DNA from 3 places in the Scandinavium manionii genome. Region 2 is predicted to be linked to each of the others. Evidence: predicted binding sites of a transcription regulator. Region 2 holds the regulator's gene; each other region holds the start of a gene.
The links. The regulator CRP, encoded in region 2, controls carbon source genes, mostly activating them, when cyclic AMP is high. The targets are predictions, from matches to a motif close to ATGTGANNNNNNTCACAT.
Positions count from the first base shown of each region.

Region 1 (2,271 bases), on a different contig from region 2:
ATCAGCGGAATGGAGTCAACCGTTGCAGTGATGTCGCGGGTCGCATAAAAACGTTTGTCCGCAGGCGCGAGGGAACTGGTCTGCCCGATGATCGCTACACCAACGTCTTTAATAATGTCGCGGAAACGGTTGTCGTCAGGGAAAATATCAAACCCCGGGATCGCTTCCAGTTTGTCGAGCGTACCGCCGGTATGCCCCAGGCCACGCCCGGAGATCATCGGCACATAACCGCCGCAGGCTGCCACCATTGGGCCAAGCATCAGCGAGGTCACATCGCCCACGCCGCCAGTGGAGTGTTTATCCACAATCGGGCCGTTTAAATTCAGGCTCTTCCAGTCCAGCACGCTTCCGGAATCCCGCATCGCCATGGTCAGCGAGACGCGCTCCTCAATGGCCATATCGTGGAAGAAAATGGTCATCGCCAGAGCGGCAATTTGCCCTTCCGACACGGTATTATCACGAATGCCGTTGATGAAGAAACGGATCTCTTCGTCACTCAGCGCGTGACCATCGCGTTTTTTACGAATAATTTCTTGTGCGAGAAACACGGTAACCCCCATGAGGAATCGGGTGAATGGTGGCGGGTGGCTTACCCGCCCTACGATCCAGTAGGCCGGATAAGCAAAGCGTCATCCGGCAATGTTTGACTTAATAAGCGCTGGCGCTCTTACCGTCGCCATGACCCAATGCTTTCAGGAGGCTCGCGAGCAGGCTGGATGCACCAAAGCGGTAATGACGCGCATCGGCCCAGTCGGCACCGAACAGGTCATCAGCGATCGCCAGGAAGGTCTGCGCGTCTTCGGCAGTACGTACGCCGCCCGCTGGCTTGAAGCCTACGGTTTTTTCCACGCCCATATCACGAATCACTTCCATCATGATGCGCGCACTTTCTGGGGTCGCATTAACAGGCACTTTACCGGTAGACGTTTTGATGAAATCGGCACCCGCTTTGATGGCGATTTCAGACGCTTTACGGATAAGCTGCTCTTCTTTCAGTTCGCCGGTTTCGATGATCACTTTCAGCAGAACGTTCGCTGCCGCACAGGCATCTTTACAAGCTTTCACCAGGTCAAAACCGACCTGCTCGTTACCGGCGATCAGCGCACGGTATGGGAACACCACATCAACTTCGTCTGCGCCGTAAGCGATGGCTGCGCGGGTTTCCGCCAGCGCGATGTCGATATCGTCGTTACCATGCGGGAAGTTGGTGACGGTCGCGATACGCACGTCAGGCGTGCCCTGCGCGTTCAGGGTCTTACGCGCAATCGGGATAAAGCGCGGATAAATGCAGATTGCCGCAGTATTGCCCACCGGGGTTTTCGCCTGATGGCACAGGGCGATAACTTTCGCATCAGTGTCATCATCGTTGAGGGTGGTCAGGTCCATCAGTTTTAACGCGCGCAGGCTGCTTGCTGTTAAATCGGTCATATTCTCTCCGGTGTGTAATTTTACCTTGCGGGTCTGTGACTATTTTAACACCGACCCAGCGTTTCACTTCGATCCCCATCACAGTTAATGAAACGCAGATACAAATTTGCATTACTGAAATGAGACATTTATCACTCTTTAAAGCTGCAGCGAGGGAATATGGATCAAAAGCCTCGCCGACGCTTTTCTCTACACTGCCCTCATCGCCATCGTGTCTGAGGAACTTCTATGTCTGACTCTTTTGAGCAACGCTGCCAGAACATTGTGACCAGCAATACGTTGAGCCCCGAGCAAAAACGTCACTTTCTGGCGCTCGAAGCAGAAAACGCTTTACCTTACCCCGAGCTGTCATCAGAAGCCCGGATGGCGCTGGATGACGGCGTAATCTGCGACATGTTTGAAGGTCACGCGCCGTACAAACCACGCTACGTACTGCCTGACTACGCCCGCTTCCTCGCCAACGGCTCACAGTGGCTAGAGCTCGAAGGCGCGAAGGATTTAGACGACGCGCTATCACTGCTCACGATTCTCTTTCACCACGTGCCTTCGGTAACGTCGATGCCGGTTTACCTTGGGCATCTGGATACGATCCTTTCACCGCATGTTAAAATTCTAACACAAGACGAAATTGATATTCGAATAAAACGTTTCTGGCGCTACCTCGACAGAACCCTGCCGGACGCCTTTACCCATGTGAACATCGGCCCGGAAGATACGCCCGTCACACGTGCCATTTTACGTGCCGACGCTGAACTAAAGCAGGTCGCGCCTAATCTGACGTTTATCTACGATCCTGAAATCACCCCAAATGATTTGCTGTTGGAAGTGAGCAAAAACATTTGC
Region 1 is NZ_JALIGC010000038.1:234,516-236,786, forward strand. Features, by position in the region: gene deoA (thymidine phosphorylase) at 1-548, opposite strand, end outside; gene deoC (deoxyribose-phosphate aldolase) at 649-1,428, opposite strand; gene MUU51_RS12965 (YjjI family glycine radical enzyme) at 1,657-2,271, shown strand, end outside.
Region 1: the regulator CRP is predicted to act here: its motif matches at 1,548-1,565, upstream of deoC (deoxyribose-phosphate aldolase).

Region 2 (2,271 bases):
GCGATATTGATTTCCCCTGGCTGTTGGCGATGTTGCAGGGTTCTTTCATTTCTCACATGAACACGTTGGTGGTACCAGGCGGGAAAATGGGGCTGGCGATGGAATTGATTATGTCACCGCTGGTCGAGCGGTTGATGGAAGGCAAAAAGATCGGTTAACGTTTTTGCCGGATGGCGCGTTGCTTATCCGGCCTTACGCCCGGTCAGCACAGCGCCACCGGGCAGTACTCTTACCCTTCGATCACTTCAAACGAATGGGTAATCTTCGCCGCTTTTTCCAGCATCAACGCTACAGAGCAGTATTTCTCCGCAGACAAATCTACCGCACGCGACACTGCAGCGTCTTTCAGGTCTTTACCGGTCACAATGAAGTGCAAATTGATGTGGGTGAACAAGCGTGGCGCTTCTTCGCGACGCTCGGAAGTCAGCTTCACTTCGCAGTCGGTCACGTCATGACGGCCTTTTTGCAGAATAGACACCACGTCAATCGCGCTGCAACCACCCGCGGCCATCAGTACCATTTCCATCGGGCTTGGGGCTTTATCGCCAGAGTTACCATCCATCATAATCTGGTGGCCAGAAGCTGACTCACCCAGGAAGGTTAACCCCTCAACCCATTTCACACGCGCTTGCATATTTGTTAACTCCAGAGTAGCAATTTTCCTGACAGATTACGCGCACATAACAATTCTCGCAACGGAAGGCGACGCGCATCATGCTGAAGCGAGACACCAGGAGACAGGCGACAAAAGCTATGCTAAAACAGTCGGGCTGCTACAGTAATACATTGAAGTAATGCGTGTATGCAGAGAACATCACATTACAGGCTGCAGTAAAATCCGACAGCCGACTTCCCAGGCACAGGGAAGGATACGATTGCAAAGCCAGTGGCAGTGTCGTGTCTGCCATTGGAGACAGCTTATAACAGAGGATAACCGCGCATGGTGCTTGGCAAACCGCAAACAGACCCTACCCTTGAATGGTTCTTGTCTCATTGCCATATTCATAAGTACCCATCGAAGAGCACGCTGATTCACCAGGGTGAAAAAGCAGAAACGCTGTACTACATCGTGAAAGGTTCTGTTGCAGTACTCATCAAGGATGAAGAAGGTAAAGAGATGATCCTCTCTTACCTCAACCAGGGCGATTTCATCGGTGAGCTTGGCCTGTTCGAAGAAGGTCAGGAGCGTAGTGCCTGGGTTCGGGCGAAAACCGCTTGTGAAGTGGCAGAAATTTCTTATAAAAAATTCCGTCAGCTTATCCAGGTGAACCCGGATATCCTGATGCGCCTCTCTTCTCAGATGGCAAATCGTCTGCAGGTCACCTCTGAAAAAGTAGGCAACCTGGCATTCCTCGACGTCACCGGCCGTATCGCGCAGACGCTGCTGAATCTGGCGAAACAGCCTGATGCAATGACCCACCCGGACGGTATGCAAATTAAAATTACCCGTCAGGAAATCGGTCAGATCGTCGGCTGCTCCCGCGAAACCGTTGGCCGCATTCTAAAAATGCTCGAAGATCAGAACCTGATCTCCGCCCACGGTAAAACTATCGTGGTTTACGGTACCCGCTAAGCTAGCTGAACGGCGTATTGCCCCTGCAGTACGCCGTTTTTGTCTCTTCCCCGATGTGGCGCAGGCTGATTTATCACCCGGAAATTAACTATGCACTGCGGCAAACGCTGGTGTTATGTACCCCCGTGGCTATCGGTCTGGTGCTCGGTTACCTCAAGTACGGTCTGCTGTTCTCGTTAGTCCCCGCCTGCTGCAACATTGCCGGGCTGGACACACCGCATAAACGTTTCTTCAAACGCCTGATTATTGGCGGCTCGCTGTTTGCGGGCTGTAGCCTCGCAGTTCAACTGCTGCTGGCGCACACCGTGCCTTTACCGCTGATCCTGACCGGGCTGGCGCTGCTGCTCGGCGTCACCGCAGAAATCAGTTCGCTTCACGCCCGATTACTGCCCGCCTCGCTCATTGCGGCCATCTTTACGCTCAGCCTTGCGGGGAATATGCCGGTCTGGGAACCGCTGCTCATCTACGCCCTCGGCACACTATGGTATGGCTTGTTCAACTGGTTCTGGTTCTGGATGTGGCGCGAACAGCCGCTACGTGAATCCCTGAGCCTGCTGTATCGGCAGCTGGCCGATTACTGTGAAGCCAAATACAGCCTGCTGACTCAACACACCGATCCGGAAAAAGCACTGCCGCCGTTGCTCAGCCGCCAGCAGAAAGCAGTCGACCTGATTACCCAGTGCTATCAACAAATGCAC
Region 2 is NZ_JALIGC010000037.1:397,756-400,026, reverse strand. Features, by position in the region: gene MUU51_RS11615 (phosphoribulokinase) at 1-158, shown strand, start outside; gene MUU51_RS11610 (OsmC family protein) at 230-634, opposite strand; gene crp (cAMP-activated global transcriptional regulator CRP) at 941-1,573, shown strand; gene MUU51_RS11600 (YccS/YhfK family putative transporter) at 1,627-2,271, shown strand, end outside.

Region 3 (2,271 bases), on a different contig from region 2:
AAGAGAGCGTGAAAACGCCGCGTCAGGAGTGCCGTAACGTTGCGGTCACGCATCGACGTCCGGTCCAGGATGAGAACCGCATAGCGGGTTCTGTGCTGGGTGCGGTAGCAGGTGGGGTAATTGGCCATCAGTTTGGTGGTGGTCGCGGGAAAGATGTCGCTACCGTGGCGGGTGCATTGGGTGGTGGTTACGCCGGGAACCAAATCCAGGGCTCAATGCAGAATAACGATACCTACACCTCGACGCAGCAACGCTGCAAAACGGTATATGACAAGTCTGACAAAATGTTGGGTTACGACGTGACCTACAAAATTGGCGATCAGCAGGGGAAAATCCGTATGGATAAAGATCCTGGCTCTCAGATCCCACTCGATAACAATGGTCAGCTGGTTCTGAATAACAAAACGTAAAAAAGCGTTTCGTTCGTTTTGATTAGCCCTTCAATCGCTCAGGCTGAAGGGCTTTTTTTATGACATTTGTCAGCTGCTTTTCAGCATCTGTGGCCACAGGCGCATAGTGGTGTCGGTAATCTGCAATAGCGTATCAAGGCTGGCGCCTTCACGGGCACTGATCGACATCCCTTGCAAAATACAGTTCAGGAATTGCGCCAGGTCGCTAATGGACTTATCGGCCGGGATTTCCCCGCGAGACTGACGTTGAGTCAGAAACTCACACAGCGTTTTTTCCTGCATCGCATGACGCGACTTAATGGTATGCGCTATCTCTTTTGAAGACGCAGCAAGCGTCGCGGACGTGTTTATCATAAAGCAGCCCGCAGGTGTGTCTTTACTGGTAAAGCAGGTCGCCACCGCGCGGAAATAATCGTACAGTGCAGCGTCTACAGATTTCTCTTCACAGAATAACTGGGCTTCGTGCTTATCGGCAAAGCGCGAGATATACCTGTCCAGAACGGCCCGGAACAAGCCTTCTTTATTTACAAACTCTGCATACAGCGTAGGCGCTTTTGCTCCCGTCGCTTCGACGAGATCCGAGAGCGATGTGGCTTCATAGCCGTGTTGCCAGAAGAGTGTCATGGCCTTATCAAGCGCCACTTCCCTGTTGAACACTTTTGGTCGGCCACGGCTTTTTTTTACGCAACTTGCGACTTCAGTTGTCATGGTGCCGTTGTACCTCTGTGGTTGTGTTAAGCCTTCATTATAAAAACAAACACGCTGCATAACCAGCGCCCAGTCGAACAAAATAAAATAATCATATCATTATGAAAAATAAGGCATATATTATTAATATAATCATCGTTATAAAAATAATTTGACGTGTGATAAAGATCACATTATTCTTTACCTATCGATCGTTAAGTTAATAATAACGACCTGCGACAATTCATCTGCATAGGTAAAAAAATCATGAAAAGCATCAAAACCCTGGCCGTAGCCGCTGTTCTGAGTTCTCTGTCATTCGCAAGCTTCGCTGCAGTAGAAGTGCAGTCCACCCCAGTTGATCAACAAAAAGTGGGTGTGATTTCGGCTGATGCCGGCACGAATCTGGGCTCTCTGGAAGACCAGCTGGCGCAGAAAGCCGACGCGATGGGTGCTAAATCATTCCGTATTACCTCAGTTACCGGTCCAAACACCCTCCACGGGACTGCGGTAATTTATAAATAAGGCCCTCCTTATTTAGCCCTCGGCAATGCCACTGCCAAAAAAAGACCGCGACGTTTGTCGCGGTCTTTTTTATTACAGATTCTGAACCGGCGGTTCGTCATGCCGGGTGACGTTCACCGGCATCCCGGAACGTACCTCCATCGCATGCTCCATCACCTGCGCATCGGTCTGCAGCGAATCTTTGAATGTCGTCATCGTACTGTTCAGGCTTATCGGCAACACCTTAGGATCGTCATCAATGTGCGTCGACAGCGGCTGATGAACTTCCACCAGATGCACGCCGCCAGGCTCCACGGATGCTTTAATTGGCGTATTGATAATGTTTACTTTCGTGCCCGGCGTAACCTGTTTGAACAGGGTTTCGATATCGCCATCGCGCAGTCGAATACAGCCAGAGCTCACGCGCATCCCAATGCCGAAGTCGGCATTCGTGCCGTGCAGCAGATACACACCGCCGTACGCCGCAAGGCGGATCGCATGGTGTCCCATCGGGTTCTCCGGCCCGGCAGGCACGACCGCAGGTAAACTTATCCCCATCGCTTTATAACGCGCACGAATATTGGCCGTCGGCGTCCAGGTTGGATTGGCTCGTTTATCGGACACCGTGGTGACCATTTCCGGGGTGAGCGTCGTGCCGCCCAGTTGGCCA
Region 3 is NZ_JALIGC010000034.1:143,332-145,602, reverse strand. Features, by position in the region: gene MUU51_RS05570 (glycine zipper 2TM domain-containing protein) at 1-410, shown strand, start outside; gene MUU51_RS05565 (TetR/AcrR family transcriptional regulator) at 480-1,118, opposite strand; gene bhsA (multiple stress resistance protein BhsA) at 1,365-1,622, shown strand; gene ldtC (L,D-transpeptidase LdtC) at 1,695-2,271, opposite strand, start outside.
Region 3: the regulator CRP is predicted to act here: its motif matches at 1,275-1,292, upstream of bhsA (multiple stress resistance protein BhsA).